Regions from separate parts of the Microbacterium sp. NPDC057658 genome, predicted to be linked through region 4. Evidence: predicted binding sites of a transcription regulator. Region 4 holds the regulator's gene; each other region holds the start of a gene.
What was found. Region 4 encodes LexA, which represses DNA repair genes until DNA is damaged. Its sites were predicted from a motif close to TCGAACANNTGTTCGA; they were not measured.
Positions count from the first base shown of each region.

Region 1: recA (recombinase RecA) is a predicted target of LexA. The motif match lies at 1,597-1,612, and genes of this name have one in related genera.
Region 2: ACFU8V_RS03765 (DUF222 domain-containing protein) is a predicted target of LexA. The motif match lies at 1,938-1,953, and genes of this name have one in related genera.
Region 3: ACFU8V_RS15780 (DUF222 domain-containing protein) is a predicted target of LexA. The motif match lies at 1,511-1,526, and genes of this name have one in related genera.

Region 1 is NZ_JBHVHT010000001.1:1,954,909-1,959,126, forward strand. It holds gene pgsA (CDP-diacylglycerol--glycerol-3-phosphate 3-phosphatidyltransferase) at 1-368, shown strand, start outside; gene ACFU8V_RS09225 (CinA family protein) at 365-853, shown strand; gene ACFU8V_RS09230 (helix-turn-helix domain-containing protein) at 995-1,303, shown strand; gene ACFU8V_RS09235 (DUF3046 domain-containing protein) at 1,322-1,546, shown strand; gene recA (recombinase RecA) at 1,807-2,853, shown strand; gene ACFU8V_RS09245 (regulatory protein RecX) at 3,243-3,716, shown strand; gene miaB (tRNA (N6-isopentenyl adenosine(37)-C2)-methylthiotransferase MiaB) at 3,766-4,218, shown strand, end outside.
Region 2 is NZ_JBHVHT010000001.1:783,670-787,887, reverse strand. It holds gene ACFU8V_RS03770 (glycosyltransferase family 2 protein) at 1-515, shown strand, start outside; gene ACFU8V_RS03765 (DUF222 domain-containing protein) at 564-1,907, opposite strand; gene ACFU8V_RS03760 (extracellular solute-binding protein) at 2,172-3,245, shown strand; gene ACFU8V_RS03755 (ABC transporter ATP-binding protein) at 3,281-4,218, shown strand, end outside.
Region 3 is NZ_JBHVHT010000002.1:476,254-480,471, reverse strand. It holds gene ACFU8V_RS15790 (ABC-F family ATP-binding cassette domain-containing protein) at 1-646, opposite strand, end outside; gene ACFU8V_RS15785 (alpha/beta fold hydrolase) at 689-1,453, opposite strand; gene ACFU8V_RS15780 (DUF222 domain-containing protein) at 1,556-2,962, shown strand; gene ACFU8V_RS15775 (Cmx/CmrA family chloramphenicol efflux MFS transporter) at 3,061-4,218, shown strand, end outside.
Region 4 is NZ_JBHVHT010000002.1:581,502-585,719, reverse strand. It holds gene hisB (imidazoleglycerol-phosphate dehydratase HisB) at 1-502, opposite strand, end outside; gene ACFU8V_RS16325 (histidinol-phosphate transaminase) at 499-1,584, opposite strand; gene ACFU8V_RS16320 (LysM peptidoglycan-binding domain-containing protein) at 1,653-2,021, opposite strand; gene lexA (transcriptional repressor LexA) at 2,305-2,991, shown strand; gene metE (5-methyltetrahydropteroyltriglutamate--homocysteine S-methyltransferase) at 3,074-4,218, opposite strand, start outside.

The sequences.
Region 1 (4,218 bases), on a different contig from region 4:
TCGGCAAGCTCTGGGATCCGATCGCGGACAAGCTCCTCACCGGCGCCGGATTCGTCGGGTTGGCGATCCTGGGCGAGGTCTCCTGGTGGATCGTCGTGATCATCCTCGTCCGCGAGTGGGGGATCACCATCCACCGGCTGGTCGTCGCGAGCGAGCACGTTGTCGCGGCCGCCTGGATGGGCAAGATCAAGACGGCCTTCCAGGGCGTCGCCCTCGGCTGGGCTCTCCTGCCGCTGCACGTGTTCATCGGGCTCGGCCCGTGGACCGTCGTGACGACCGTCCTCATGGTCATCGTGCTCGTGCTCACCGTCGTCAGCGGGATCGACTACATCGTCGCGCAGGTGCGCGGCGCGCGTCAGAGCCGATGAGCGGCACGACGCCGGCCGAGGCTCTGGAAGCTCTGCGTGAGCGCGGCTGGACCCTCGGTGTCGCGGAGTCGCTCACCGGCGGTGCGGTGTGCGCGGCGCTCGTCGCGGTTCCCGGCGCCTCCGCGGTGCTCCTCGGCGGCGTCGTCGCCTACGCCACCCCCGTCAAGCACACGCTGCTCGGCGTCGACACCGAGCTATTGGAGCGATACGGACCGGTGCACCCGGAGGTCGCGCGGCAGATGGCTGCCGGAGTGCGCGAGGCCGTCGGGGTGGACGGTCTCCCCGCCGATGTCGGGGTGTCCACCACGGGGATCGCGGGCCCGGAGTCCCCGGATGGGCAGCCCGTGGGCACCGTCCACATCGGCGTGGTCACCCCGACGGTGAGCCGGACCCGACCGTTCCGCTTCGAAGGGGACCGCGAAGCGGTGCGAGCACAGACGGTCGCGGCGGTCCTCGACGTGCTGGCTGCTGCGCTGCGGGAATAGCGACCCGCCGCGTCATGTTGATACGGATGTGCTCACATTTAAACCACAGAGTGCAAGGGTAGATTCTGTGCAAGCCAGGAGGACTAGACTGGCCGTCTCTTCGAGGGAGACCTCGATTCACGAACTGCGGAGGAGGTTCCGATGATTCTTGTACGACAGGAGATCGGCGACGTGCTGAGGGACTTCCGTCTGCAGAAGGGGCGGACGCTCCGGCAGGTCGCGAGCAAGGCATCCGTCGCTCTCGGTTATCTCAGTGAGGTCGAGCGCGGACAGAAGGAGGCCTCGAGCGAGATCCTCGCCTCGGTGGCAGAGGCGCTCGACGTCCCCATCTCCACGATCATGCGCGAGGTCGGGGACCGCATCTCGGTGCTCGAAGGAATCCAGGTCTTCCCGGACGTCGTTCCGGACGACCTGGTCGCGTCCGTGGAGCCCGAGCTCTCGCTCCGCTGACACGCGGAGATCACCCTTATGCGACGCAGTGAGTTCCTGCGCGCCGTCGACGCCGAGTTCCATACCCGAGCCTCTTCTCTGGTGAATGACCTCGTGCTCTCCGGCATGGGGGGACGAACGGCGCTCGAGGCTCTCGAAGCCGGGGTACCTCCGCGCGACATCTGGCTCGCGCTCTGCGCCGACATGGATGTCCCCGAATCCCGTCGCCACGGCGTGGGGCGTCTGGAGCCGCGCGGCCGGTGACGGCGGCTTCCCGGGTGTGCGGAAGTCCGACACGCCGGACCGGCGTGTTGTCGAAAATCTGTTCGAACCAGGCGTAGTCTTCTGCACAAGTGGTCAGACGGTTCTGGTCCCCACGATCCGCGGCTCCTCGACGCAATGTCGGAGGCCCGCCGTACCGTGAGGTCCAGGCTGAAAAGCCATACGCCTTGTCGGAGAGTTCCTTCCGCCGGAAGAGCCGCGACAGCCTACAGGCGGCAGCACACGCGCAGAAGGAGCACACCATGCCATCACCCGCCGACCGCGAGAAGTCCCTCGAGACCGCCCTCGCCCAGATCGACCGCCAGTTCGGAAAGGGCTCGGTCATGCGGCTGGGCAGCGATGAGCGTGCCCCTGTGGCCGTCATCCCCACCGGCTCCATCGCCCTTGACGTCGCCCTCGGCGTGGGAGGTCTGCCGCGTGGCCGCATCGTCGAGATCTACGGCCCGGAGTCCTCGGGTAAGACGACGCTGACGCTGCACGCCATCGCCAACGCCCAGCGGGCCGGCGGTATCGCGGCATTCATCGACGCGGAGCACGCGCTCGACCCCGACTACGCCGCGAAGCTCGGCGTCGACATCGACGCCCTTCTCGTCTCGCAGCCCGACACGGGTGAGCAGGCTCTCGAGATCGCCGACATGCTCGTGCGCTCCGGTGCCATCGACCTCATCGTCGTCGACTCGGTGGCGGCCCTGGTGCCGCGTGCGGAGATCGAGGGCGAGATGGGAGACTCCCACGTGGGTCTCCAGGCCCGCCTCATGTCGCAGGCGCTGCGGAAGCTCACCGGTGGTCTGAACCAGACGAACACGACGATGATCTTCATCAACCAGCTGCGCGAGAAGATCGGCGTGTTCTTCGGCTCCCCGGAGACCACTGCCGGTGGTAAGGCGCTGAAGTTCTACGCCTCCGTGCGTATGGACATCCGCCGCATCGAGACGCTCAAGGACGGCACGGACGCCGTGGGTAACCGCACCCGCGTCAAGATCGTCAAGAACAAGATGGCCCCGCCCTTCAAGCAGGCGGAGTTCGACATCCTCTACGGCGTCGGCATCTCCCGCGAGGGCAGCCTGATCGACTTCGGCGTCGAGCACGGCATCGTCAAGAAGTCGGGATCGTGGTACACCTACGACGGCGATCAGCTGGGCCAGGGCAAGGAGAACGCGCGCACGTTCCTGCTCAACAACGCCGACATCGCCCTGGCGATCGAGAGTCAGATCAAGCAGAAGCTCGGTATCGGCGGCCCGGCCGCGGCTCCGGGTGCTGATGAGCTGGCCGAGCGTCGCCCGGCCTGATGAGTGACCAGCGTGGGGGCGATTCCGAGCGGATCGCCCCCATCATCCCTCTCTTCGGCGGACCCACGCGTGCGGAGCATCCGGCCGCAGGCGGTGCAGACGAGTCGTCGTCCGCGCCGCCTGCGCGGTCGGGGCCGCCCGCGGACGGGGCGGGACTCTGGCGCTCGACGTGGCACGAGCCCGCGTCGGCAGGGTCCCCGTCGGTCGACGACGGTTCTCCCAGCGCGAGGCACCCCGCCCGGGGTGCCGCGGCGCGGGCCGCTTCCCGAGGCGGGAAGACCACCACATTGCGCGCCGTCGGCGATGCGTCCCGATCGCCCGGAGGGGGCGAGAGCGCGGAGAACGGCCCCTCGGCGGCGGAGATCCGAGCGACGGCGGAGGAATCGTTGGTGCGGAAGCTCCGCACGCGGTCGCTGTCCGTCTCCGAGGCCCGGCTGGTGTTGAAAGGGCACGGGCTTGCGACGGACGCCGTCGAAGACGTGGTCGACGACTTCGTACGGCGCGGATACCTCGACGACGCCGTGCTCGCCGAGCTCCTCGTCACGTCCGGCGTCGAACGCAAGGGCCAGGGGCGGGTCGCGCTGTCTCGAGCGCTCGCGCAGCGGGGCATTCCTCGTGACGTCATCGACGCCGCGCTCGACGAGCTGCCCGACGACGATGCGGAGCGGGCACTGGAGTTCGCCCGGACCAAAGCGCGTTCGATGGGACGCCTCGACCCCGACGCGGCGCTCCGCCGGTTGGTCGGGCAGCTGTCGCGCCGCGGGTACGGGGGATCGGTCGCCATGAACGCGGCGAAGACGGCGCTGCGGGAAGCCTCGTTCGGCGGGGGCGTCTCCGGCGTCCGGTTCGTGGATTCCGACTGACGGTTCGCACGCGATCTGCTCTCGGCGACGCTCGTACAATGGGAGCATCATGACTATCCCCCGCAGTGAACCGACGATCATCAGCGCGTCGTCGGCGGCCGTCGACGATGACGGGCGCCAGCGATCCTACGAAGTGCGCACCTTCGGCTGCCAGATGAACGTCCACGACTCCGAGCGTCTGTCCGGATCCCTGGAGAGCGCTGGCTACATCCGCGCCGAGGCCGGAGCCGAGGCCGACGTGGTGATCATCAACACCTGCGCCGTCCGGGACAACGCCGCCGGGAAGCTCTACGGGACGCTCGGGCACCTGGCCGCCGTCAAGCGCCGCAAGGCCGGGATGCAGATCGCCGTCGGCGGCTGCCTGGCGCAGATGGACAAGCAGGCCGTGCTCGACAAGGCCCCCTGGGTCGACGTGGTCTTCGGCACGCACAACATGGGATCCTTGCCCGGCCTCTTGGAGCGCGCGCGCCACAACGGTGACGCCGAACTCGAGATCCTCGAG
Region 2 (4,218 bases), on a different contig from region 4:
AAGAGGCCTTCGTGTTCGAGACGGTCGGCTCGGCGGATCATCTGCTGTCCCTCCCGCTGTCGACGACGGAGGATCTTCCCTCGGGCCTGCTGAACGCCCGCAAGGAGCGCCGTGCCGACCGGGTCGACGTGGTCGCGCAGGACACCCCGGAGCCGGGCCAGGCCGCGGAGTCCACCGCGGGTTCGGAGCGCAAGGTCGGCGGGCGCCGACCGAAGCGCCTCGACGCGGTTCCCGTCGCCGTGGACCCCATGAAGGTGTTCCGCGAGGACGGTGCGCGCGACGCCGATCTGTCGGTCGCGGTCCGCGTGGCCGGCTGGGTGTTCACGGCGCCACTGACGGCCGCCCCGGACGTGGTCGCACACCTCGGCCGCTCGCCCCTTCTCGCGGGCCGGCGGGTCGAACTCGTGCGGAACGACGACGGCAGCCTGCGCCTGCACCGGGAATGGCCCGGAGGCGCCTGGCGTGACGCCCTGGCACGCACCGCGCGACGCGTGCGCTCCCGCCTCCGCCGCTGACAGCCCCACAACGCCCCGCGCCCGAACTCGCGTGCCTGCGCACCGCACTCAGGCCGCGACATCGAAGCGTGCCCGTCCGCCCAGCCGCGGCGTGCGCTCCGGGTCGACCCACCGCGGCGGAAGAAACCACGGCCGGCCGCTCACACCGGAACCCTCGATGACGATCTCCCACCCGTTGTCATGGATACGGTGGTGACAGGTCTCGCAGAGCAGGATCCCGTTCGAGAGATCGGTCGGACCTCGGTCGCGCTGCCACCAGCGGAGGTGATGAGCCTTCGTCATCCCCGGCGGGAGCCCGCACATGGCGCACCCGCCATCCCGCTCGGCGAGCGCCAGGCGTTGGGCTCGTGTGAAGAGGCGCTTCTCGCGACCCCAGTCGAGCACTTCGCTCGCCCCGCCGAGGACGCAGGGGATGACGCCGCCGCTGGCCGCCATCCGCCGCGCGGCGCCGATGTCGATCACCTGGTCGAGCCCGTCGATCGTCGCCGACCCGGTGCCGGCCTGGAGATCGTCGAGGGACACGCGCACGACCACCGTCGCCCCCGCGAGCGGCACCCGATCACCGTCGCACCCGAGCACATGCCCGCAGAAGAGGGCCAGCGCATCGGCCTGGATCATCGCGACCGAGCGCCGGTCGGCGTCCGGCGACTCGGCGTCAGGGGCATCGAGGCGCGCGGCGAACACGGCGGACACGTGCCCGCGGATCGCGGTGACGACCGGCGCCGCGGTCTCGGCATCGAGCTGCGCGTGCAGGTGCACCATGCCGTCCCGTTCGAAGATGCGCAGTCCGCGCCGAGCGCGCTGCTCCTCCGCCCGCGGCGCCACGCCGTCGGGGTCGAGCCACGCTTCGGCGCGGAGGACGAGTTTGCGCACCGCATCGAGCTCGAGCCCTTCGGCTGCACCGGTCAGCACGCGCTCCGCCTCCGCGATGCGCTCCGCCCCGGCGGCCACGCGGCAGCGATCCAGCAGCGCGACGAGATGTGCCGCCGCCGGCGCTCCGAGGGCACCCGACGCGAGCGCTTCCCGGAGGAGCGGGTACCGTGCGGGCAGCGGCGCGCCGAGCAGGTCGCTTCGCGGGGCGGTCGCCTCTCCCACCTTCACCAGACGCTGCGCCTCGCCCGTCGAGATGCCTGTCATCGCGGCGATGAGCTTCGCCGCCGTGCGGTACCCGCGTTGCTTCGCCAGGCTGTCGGCCCCGAGCTCGGCGCGCGACTCCCGGGCGATGCCAGCCGCCACGTCGACGTGCAGTGCATCGAGTCGGCGCCGCAGGAGTCCGATCGCGTCGGCGACGTCGACGAGCTGCGCGCGGGAGAGCTCCGGCGCATCGCCCGCGGCGCCCCACGCCTCGTCGAGACGCTCCATCGCCTCGCGCAACCCGGACATTTTCGACATGCTTCATTTTATCTTCCAGTGGCCCGACTTTCGAAGATTTGTTCTAACGGATGCCGGCATTCCGCCCGACCGACAGGGATCTCGCGTCCGGATCCGGCGCAGACCCCCGCCCGTTCACCTCATCGCATCCTCGCGTTCACGCCGCGCGCCTATCTTGAGTGCGGACGCGCGACCGCGCTCACGAAACCAGACAATCTTTGTGCCTTCACCACAAGAACCGGTAGTGTCGCATCGACACACCTCGAAGGCGAGAAAGGGACGAACATGGCCGACAGGCAGCAGAGGCGCTGGGCGCTCATCGGATCGACGGCCGCGGCGGCGATCGCGCTCACCGGATGCACGGCGGGCGGCGACGGAGACGCGGGCGGCAGCGACGGCGGCTCCGGGGACACCCTCATCGTCTACACGAACTCGAACAGCGACGGCCGTGGTGAGTGGATCACCGAGAAGGCGGCCGACGCGGGCATCGACATCGAGATCGTGGGCCTCGGCGGCGCCGACCTGACGAACCGCATCATCGCGGAGAAGAACAACCCCGTCGGCGACGTGGTCTTCGGCCTGAACAACATGTTCTTCGAGCAGCTCAAGACCGAAGAGGCCATCACGGCCTACGAGCCGAGCTGGAGCGGCGAGGTGCCCGCGGACGCCGGCGACCCGAAGGACGGCGCGTTCTGGCCGCTCGTGGAGCAGGCGATCGTCACGGTCTACGACGAGAACCGCATCAGCGACGCGCCCACCGACCCCGACGACCTGTACACCGACGAGGCGTTCGCCGGCCGCTACGAGGTCAACCCCGCGCTCGGCCAGGCGACCCCGCAGCTCGTGCTCGCCAGCATGCTCACCCGTCACCTCGACGAGGACGGCGACCTCGGCGTGAGCGACGAGGGCTGGGACCTGGTGAAGTCGTACTACGCCAACGGCTCCCCCGCCGTGGAGGGCACCGACCTCTACGCCCGCATCACCCGCGACGAGGTGGACTACGGCGTGCTGCCGTCGAGCGGCATCTCCGCCCGCGACGAGGAGTACGGCACCAGCACCGGCATGATCGTGCCCGAGTACGGCGTCCCCTACGTGACCGAGCAGATCGCGCAGATCAACGGCACGGACAACGAGGAGAAGGCGCAGGAGTTCATCGACTGGTTCGGCAGCGCCGAGGTGCAGGGCGAGTTCGCTGCGGAGTTCAACGCCATGCCGGTGAACGAGGGCGCTGTCGAGAAGGCCAACCCCGAGGTCGTCGAGCTCATGGGCACGCTCGACCGTCAGGACATCGACTTCGGTTTCGTGAGCGAGAACCTCGGCGCCTGGGTCGAGAAGGTCACGCTCGAGTACATCGGCTGACCCGCGCAGTCCCGCACCGGCAGAGAGAGAAGACGATGATCCGTTTCGACGACGTCGAGGTCGTGTTCGGCGACCACCGTGCGGTCTCGCACCTCGATCTGGAGATCCAGGAGGGTGAGTTCTTCACCCTCCTGGGTCCGTCCGGATGCGGCAAGACCACCGCCCTGCGCACGCTCGCGGGGTTCATCGAGCCCACCGGCGGTCGCATCCACATCGCGGGTCGCGACGTGACCCGGGTGCCGAGCGAGAAGCGCGGCGTGGGCATGGTGTTCCAGAACTACGCGCTGTTCCCGAGCATGAACGTGCGGGAGAACATCGCGTTCGGCCTCTCGGTGCAGAAGGTGTCGAAGGCCGAGCAGCGGCGGCGCGTGGACGAGGTCGCCGATCGCACCGGGCTCGCCGCGTCGCAGCTGGAGAAGAACGTGGCGGAGCTGTCCGGCGGGCAGCAGCAGCGCGTCGCCATCGCCCGAGCGCTCGCGCTCACCCCCAGCATCCTGCTGCTCGACGAGCCGTTGTCGAACCTCGACGCCAAGCTCCGCGTGCAGCTGCGCGAACAGCTCAAGGAGCTGCAGCACGAGGTCGGCGTGACCACCGTGTACGTCACGCACGACCAGGAGGAGGCGCTCACCCTCAGCGACCGCATCGCGGTGCTCGACGCCGGGACGCTGCAGCAGGTGGGCACGCCCGAGGAGATCTACGACCGCAGCGCGACCCCCTTCGTCTGCCGGTTCATCGGAGAGAACAACCGCCTCTCCCCCGCGCAGCTCGTCGCGATCGGCGGGAGCCTCGACGCCACGGCCGAGAGCTACGTGCGGCCGGAGAAGCTGCACCTGGCATCGCCGTCCGCGGCCACCGCCGGTGGCACGGCGTCGCTCGACGGCACCGTCGCGGAGCGCACGTACCACGGCAGCCACAGCGTCTACACGGTGTCGGCGGCCGATGCGACGCTCCGGGTGAGCGTGCCGGCCGCGGC
Region 3 (4,218 bases), 110 kb from region 4:
CCCGCTGCAGGATGTACGCCGCATAGCCGCCCTCGAAGGGCTCCACGATGCGGTCGTGCACCTCCCACGTCTCGGTGCAGATCTCGTCGAGGAACCACCGGTCATGGGTCACGACGAGGAGGGCTCCGGCGTTCGCGGGCCAGCGCTTCTTGAGGTGCCCGGCGAGCCAGGTGATCGCCTCGACGTCGAGGTGGTTCGTCGGCTCGTCGAGAGCGATGACGTCCCAGTCCCCGGTGAGCAGATTCGCGAGCGACACGCGGCGGCGCTGACCGCCGGAGAGGGAGCCGACCTGCGCGTCCCAGGGAAGATCGGTCAGCAGCCCCTCGATCACGTCGCGGACGCGGGCGTCACCGGCCCATTCGTGCTCGGCCATGTCGCCGACCACGGCGGCGCCGATCGTGATGTCGTCGGGGAGGGTGTCGGCCTGGTCCAGCACGCCGATGCGGGTGCCGCCGCGGACGGTCACCCGACCGGAGTCCGGCTGCTTCGTGCCGGCGAGCATGCCGAGAAGGCTCGACTTGCCGTCGCCGTTCCGGCCGACGATGCCGATGCGGTCGCCCTCCTCGATGCCGAGGGTCACGGCGTCGAAGACGACGCGGGTCGGGTATTCGAGGTGCAGGGCTTCGGCCCCGAGAAGATGTGCCATGTCCTCTCCAGGGTAGTCGCGCCGCGTCGGACGGTCTCCCGGTCAGACCAGCGACGGGGCGAAGAGCTCCGGCAGCGCGGCGGTGAAGACCTCGAAGTGGCTGTACCAGACGGTGTGAGCGGCCCCGGGGATGCTGCGCACCGTGACCCCGCCATGCTCGAACCGCCGCGCGTCCTCGTCGGTGACCCAGGCACTGGGTTCCGCGCGGACGACGATGGAGCCGGGGGCGGCGGTCCAATGACCGTCCTCCCCGCAGGAGACGGAGGCCGCGGTCGGCGGATCGAAGCGCTCGGCCGCCCGCGCCTCGACCGTGGCATCGTCGACGGAGTAGAAGGGCCGGAGCCGGCGGAGCTCGGCGGGCGACATGCGCGCGCGGCGGTCGTGCTCGTACTGCGAGATGAGAGAGGCGCGGTCCTGGCCGCCCTGGAGGGCGAGCGGCGCGTCGACGTAGACCGCGAGACTCGGATCGAGGCGGGGCGCGGCGGCGGCGAGCACGGTGGCGCCGAAGGAGTGCCCGACGGCGACGGCGAGCGGCGAGGCCGCCCCGTCCCCCGCTGCGGAACCTGCCCCCGGAGGGAGCGCCGTCTGCGCGAGCGTGGCGACGACGGCATCGGCCGCCGTCTCGATCGTGAGCTCCGGGTCACGCGGAGAGAGGCCGTGGCCGGGCAGATCGAGCGCGAGCACGCGGAAGCCGCGTTCCACGAGCAGCGGGACCACGCGGTGCCAGCTCTCGGCGGACCCCATCATGCCGTGCAGCAGCACGGCGACGCGGTCGCCCTCCCCGGCTTCGATGACGTTCAGGAGCACGGAGCCAGTCAACCACGGTCGTTATCCTTTCGTGATACGACTTTCGGCCAGAATCCTTCGAATCTTCGTTCGAATGTCGGTGGTCGGTGATGGACTGCCGTCATGCCCGCACTGCTCGACGCGACCGACTCCCAGATGGCGATGCTCGCCGATCTGGTGGAGGGGCTGGAAGCGGCGGAGAAGACGCTGAGCAGCATGCAGGCGGCCCGCGACGGACTGCTCGCGATGGCGGGGCGACTGGCGGTCGACATCGCCCGGCAGGCTCGGCATCCGGACGGCGGCGACATGGCGATCCGCACGGTCGCCGCGGAGATCGGGGCCGCACAGCGCGTCAGCGACCGCACGATCGAGCGGCGGATGTCCGATGCGTCCTGGTTGGTCGAACGGTTCCCCGCCGTCTGGGAGGCTCAGGGCGCCGGGCGGATCAGCGCCGCGCATGCACGCGTGATCGTGGAGGCGGGGGCTCACCTCCATGACCCGGACGACCGTTCGCGTTTCGCGGCGGAGGCGATCGAGGTGGCCGCTGCGGAATCTCCGAACCGGATACGCCGACTCGTGCGCCGACTGGCCGACCGGTTCCGGGAGCGGACCCTCGTCGAGCGACATCGTGACGCCAGGGAGCTGCGCCGCGTCTGGGTGACCGATCTCGAGGACGGCATGGCCGAGCTCGGCGCGCGTGGCCCCGCGGCGCTCGTGCACGGGATGTACGACCGGCTCTCCCAGATGGCGCATGCCGTGCGGGAGGAGAACGCGCAGGCACGGCGTCGGGAGGCGGAGGAGAGCATCCTCGACGACAGGACCGTGGATCAGCTGCGCGCGGATCTGCTCGCCGACCTCGTCCTGACCGGCGCTCCGGCGGGCCATGACTCGGAAGAGGGGCTGCTCTCGGAGCTTCGGGCGCGCGTCGAGGTCACCGTGCCGGTGCTGACGCTGATGCACGGGGAGCAGGAACGGACGACAGAGGGCACTCGGATCCTCGCCGCCGAGCTGGACGGGGTCATCCCGATCGATCCGGCCACGGCCCGCCGTCTGGCCGGCGCGGCGAGCGGCTGGGACCGGGTGCTCACCCACCCGATCAGCGGGGCGCTGCTGGCCGTCGACCGGTATCGCCCGAGCGAAGACCTCCGCCGACACCTGCGGGCCCGCGATCAACGCTGCCGCTTCCCGGGCTGCGGCCTCGCACCGCGGAAGTGTGACCTCGATCACAATCACGATGCGGCGCTCGGCGGAGAGACCGCGCACGACAGCCTCGCGACATTCTGCCGACGACATCACATGCTCAAACACCACTCCCCGTGGCACGTCGAGCAGGGGCCGGGCGGCGTTCTGGAGTGGACGAGCCCCACCGGCCGGACCTACATCGACCGACCGCCGCCTCCGCACACCGTCACCTTCGCCGAGGAACCTCCGTGGTCTCCCGCCGTCAGCCCTAGAGTGGAGGGCATGTCGAGCCCCGAATCAGACAGGTCGGGGGCTGCCGGTCACACCGTCAGCCCCGCGAACCGCTGATCCCTTCGTCCGCCCTGCCGGCGGGCGCGCGCCGGTGACCCGGGCGCTGACCGTGGTGACGAGAAGCATTCCTCTTCCCTCTCACCTCGGAGCACTCGATGCCTTTCCCCCTCTATGCCCTTGCCCTGGCGGTCTTCGTCATGGGCACCTCCGAATTCATGCTCGCGGGACTCCTCCCCGCGATCGCGCACGAGCTCGACGTCCCGGTCGGCACGGCGGGCCTCCTCACCTCCGCCTTCGCGGTCGGCATGGTCATCGGCGCACCCGCCATGGCCGCGTTCGCGCGCAGCTGGCCCCCACGCCGCACACTCGTCGCCTGCCTCGTGCTCTTCGCCGCCTGCCATGCCGTCGGCGCGGTGACGTCCCTGTTCGAGCTTCTGCTCGTCACGCGCGTACTCAGCGCCCTCGCGAACGCCGGCTTCCTCGCCGTCGCCCTGCGCACGGCGACCCTCCTCGTCCCCCGCGAGCGCACCGGACGAGCGCTCGCGGTGCTGCTCTCCGGGACGACCGTCGCCACCATCGTCGGCGTCCCTGTGGGCGCCATCCTCGGCACCGCGCTGAGCTGGCGGGCGACCTTCGCCGCTGTCGCGCTCCTCTGCCTCCCTGCGCTGCTCGGAATCCTCCGCGGCGTGCCGACGACGATCCCGGGCACGGAGCCTGACCCCGCCCCGGCACCACTCCCCCGGAAGGAACCGGCCCTCCGCACGGAGCTCGCGCTCCTGGGGACACCGCGCCTGGCCCTCGCGATGACCCTGGCGGCCCTGGTGAACGCGGGGACCTTCGCGGTCTTCACGTTCCTCGCGCCGATCGTCACCGAGGTCGCGGGCCTGCCCGACGCTGCGGTCCCGCTCGCGCTGGTCCTGTTCGGCATCGGCTCGTTCCTCGGCGTGACCATCGCGGGTCGGTTCGCCGATCGACATGCCGGTGTCCTCCTCGCGGTCGGCGGCCCGCTGCTCCTCGGCGGCTGGATCGTCCTGGCGGCGGTCGCGACGCAGCCGATACCCCTGCTGTTCCTCGTCTTCGCGCAGGGCATGGCCTCGTTCGGCGTCGGAAGCACACTGATCACCCGGGTGCTGTATGCCGCCTCCGGCGCCCCGACCATGGGAGGGTCCTACGCCACCGCGGCCTTGAACATCGGCGCTGTGATCGGACCGGCGTCGGGAGCGTGGACCCTCGCGAGCGGGGCGGGCGCGCTCTCCCCCGTCGCTCTCGCGGCCACGCTGACGATGGCCGCGCTCCTCCTCGCCCTGGCGACG
Region 4 (4,218 bases):
GCCCGCTCAGCACCCGCACGTGCACGGTCAGCGCGGCGTTGAAGGTGATGGCCTCGAAGACGTGCCGCACGAGGGATCCCGTGAAGTGCCCGCCGATCAGGTGGTGCTCGAAGCCCGCGGGCTCCCCCTCGTGCACGAGGTAGGGGCGGCCGGAGATGTCGACGACCGCCTGCGCGAGCGCCTCGTCCAGGGGGACGAGGGCGTCGCCGTACCGGGAGATGCCGGACTTGTCTCCGAGGGCGGCCAGGATCGCCTGGCCGAGCACGATCGAGACGTCCTCCACGGTGTGGTGCGCGTCGATGTGGGTGTCCCCGGAGGCCCGCACGGTGAGATCCGTCAGCGAGTGCTTGGCGAACGCCGTGAGCATGTGGTCGAAGAACGGCACCGAGGTGTCGATGCGGCTCGCACCGGTGCCGTCGAGGTTCAGCTCGACCTCGACGGTGGACTCCGACGTGCTGCGCACGCGGCTCGCGGTGCGTGCGGTGGGCGCGGGGATGGTCATGATGCCGATCCTATCGAGGCCAGGGCGTCCAGGAACGCCGTCGTCTCCGCCTCCGTGCCGGCGCTCACCCGCAGGTGGCCGGGGATGCCGACGTCGCGGACGAGCACACCGCGGTCGTACAGCTGCTGCCACGTCGTCTGCGGATCCGCGACGCCGCCGAACAGCACGAAGTTGGACCACGAGAGGTGCGGGGTGTACCCGAGGGCTTCGAGCGTCGCCGTGATGCGGTCCCGCTGCTCCACGATCTCCTGCACCATGCCGAGCATGACGTCGGCGTTGCGGAGGGCGGCGACCGCGGCGGCCTGCGTCAGAGCGCTGAGGTGGTACGGCAGTCGCACGAGCCGGAGCGCGTCGATGAACGCCGGGTCGGCCGCGAGGTAGCCGACGCGGGCGCCGGCGAAGGCGAAGGCCTTGCTCATCGTTCGGGAGACGGCGAGGCGCGGCCGTCCTTCCAGGAGGGTGAGGGCCGACGCCGCATCCCGTGGCGCGAACTCCTGGTAGGCCTCGTCGACGATCACGACGCCGCGGGCCGCCTCGTAGACGGCCTCCACGACGTCGAGCCCCAGCGGGGTGCCGGTCGGGTTGTTCGGCGAGCAGAGGATCACGATGTCGGGGTCGGCCGCGCGCACCTGCTGCGCCGCCTCCTCCGGGGTGACCGTGTAGTCGGGCTGACGGGTGCCCGCGATCCAGGACGCGCCCGTCCCCTTCGCGATGAGCGGGTACATGGAGTACGTGGGCGCGAATCCGAAGGCCGTGCGTCCCGGCCCGCCGAACGCCTGGAAGATGTGCTGCAGCACCTCGTTGGACCCGTTGCCCGCCCAGATCTGCTCCGGCGTGAGGCCGTGACCCAGGTAGTCGGCGAACGCCTCCCGCAGCGTCGTGAACTCGCGGTCCGGGTACCGGTTCACGTCTCGGATCGCCACGGCGATGTCATCGAGGATGTCGCTCGCGACCTCGTCGGGAACCGGATGCGTGTTCTCGTTGACGTTCAGCGCCACCGGCAGCGGGGCCTGCGGCGCTCCGTATGGGGTGAGTCCGCGCAGATCGTCGCGGAGCGGGAGATCGTTGAGGGAGAAGGTCACCCTTCCCATCTTAAGAGGAGCAGGGAGAGCCGAGGTCATCGTGACGATTCGGCCGGGAGGACTCGGCGTCAGTCGGTGTACCGCGCCGGCAGTGCGAGCTCCTGGCCGACCTGGAGCTCCCCGCCGCGCAGCAGGTTCATGCGGGTGATCTCACCGATGACATCCCGCGGGTCGGCCTCGGGAGCGATGCTGCTCGCGATCGACCAGAGGGTGTCGCCGGGCATGACCGTGACGGTCTCGACGGAGACGGCCGGCGCGTCCGCGCCGGAGGCGGTCGCGCTGCCCCCGCTGAGCGCGGCGAAGGCGATGCCCGCCGCGAGCGGGACCGACGCGAGCGCGAGCAGAGTGCGACGGCCGCGTGCCGTGATCCGCAGCCGGGTGGCCGGACGGGCCGATGCCGGGAGGGCGGTCGCGGTGCTGAGGCTGATGCTGCTCATGTCTGCTCCTTACTGTCCCGGCGCCGGAGCCCGGGGAGGTTGGCGTAGCTTTCGCATCCGCGCCTCGGCCGGGAGCCGTGGATGCGAAGCTACGTTCCGAAGATATCTTCGAGTTCGAACATCTGTCAAGCTGTCTTCGAAACCATGCCCCGCGAATCAGCCGACACGCTCGAACAGATCTTCCAGATCGGCGCTTTTCTCGGATACGGTTTCGATAAGGACACCCCACCACGGGCCACCGACATTCGAAGCGGCACGTCGGATCACGCAGTGAAGGAGCACCATGAGCGACACCTCAGCCCTCGAGTCCGAGGCGCCGCGCACCCGCCGTCGCAAGAGCCTCAGCCCGAAGCAGATGGCGATCCTCGAGGTCATCCAGGCCTCGATCGCGCAGAACGGCTATCCGCCGAGCATGCGCGAGATCGGCGACGCCGTCGGGCTCAAGTCGCTGTCCAGCGTCACCCACCAGCTCGGTCAGCTCGAGCTCAGCGGCTACCTGCGTCGCGACCCGGGCAAGACGCGTGCCATGGAGGTCCTCATCGACCTGCCCGGCACGGGCGCGGAGAACCCGGCGGACGTGGCGACCCCCGTGGGCGATGCCGCACTGGTCCCACTGGTGGGGCGTATCGCCGCGGGCGTGCCGATCACGGCGGATCAGCAGGTCGAGGAGATCTTCCCGCTCCCCCGGCAGCTCGTCGGCAAGGGCGACCTGTTCATGCTCAAGGTCTCCGGGGAGTCGATGATCGACGCCGCCATCTGCGACGGCGACTGGGTCGTCGTGCGCTCGCAGAACACGGCGGAGAACGGCGAGATCGTGGCTGCCATGCTCGACGGCGAGGCCACCGTCAAGGTGCTCCGTCGTCGCGACGGTCACACGTGGCTGCTCCCCCGCAACTCTGCCTTCGAGCCGATCCTGGGCGACGAGGCGGTCGTGCTCGGCAAGGTCGTCGCGGTCATGCGCGCCGTCTGAGTCCCCGCATCGTCGGTGAGACAACAACGAAGGCCCTCCCGGGCGCACCGGGAGGGCCTTCGTGTGTCCGGGGACGACCGCGTCAGGCGGTGACCACCACGTCCTCGCGCACGCGCCGCGTGGCCTCGACGATGTTCCGCAGCGACGCCGTGGTCTCGGCGTATCCGCGGGTCTTCAGACCGCAGTCCGGGTTCACCCAGAGCTGACGGAGGGGGATCTCCTCCACCGCACGCCGCAGCAGGGACTCGACCTCCTCCACGGTGGGCACGCGCGGCGAGTGGATGTCGTACACGCCGGGGCCGATGCCGTGGTCGAAGCCCACCTCGGCGATGTCCGCGACGACCTCCATGCGACTCCGGGCCGCCTCGATGGACGTGACGTCCGCGTCGAGCGCACGGATCGCGTCGATCACGACGCCGAACTCCGAGTAACAGAGGTGGGTGTGCACCTGGGTCGCCGCCGCAGCGCCGCCCGTGGCCAGACGGAACGAGGCGACGGACCAGTCGAGGTACGCCGGCTGGTCGGCCTGCTTCAGCGGGAGCAGCTCCCGGAGCGCCGGCTCGTCGACCTGGATCACCTGGATGCCCGCGGCCTCCAGGTCGGCGATCTCATCGCGGAGCGCGAGCGCCACCTGGTTCGCCGTCTCCCCCAGCGGCTGGTCGTCGCGGACGAAGGACCACGCGAGGATCGTGACGGGGCCCGTGAGCATCCCCTTCATGTGCTTCGCCGTGAGCGACTGCGCGTACGCCGACCAGCCGACCGTGATGGGCGCGGGACGCGAGACGTCTCCCCAGAGGATCGACGGGCGCGTGGCTCGCGAGCCGTACGACTGCACCCAGCCGTGCTGCGTGACCGCGAAGCCGTCGAGGTTCTCCGCGAAGTACTGCACCATGTCGTTGCGCTCCGGCTCACCGTGCACGAGGACGTCGAGACCGAGGTCCTCCTGCAGGGAGACGACCGCCGCGACCTCACGGCGCAGGAACTCCTCGTAGTCGTCCTCGGGGATCTCGCCGCGGAGGAACTGGGCGCGGGCGCGGCGGATGTCGCCGGTCTGCGGGAAGGAGCCGATCGTGGTCAGGGGCAGCGCCGGCAGGCCGAGGGCGTTCTGCGCCTCCTCCCGCTCCTGGTACGGGGCACGGGCGAAGTCGGCGTCGCTCAGCGCACGGGAACGCACCGCACCGTCGCGCACACCGGGAGCGGTCAGGCGGTCCTGCAGCGCAGCGGTCG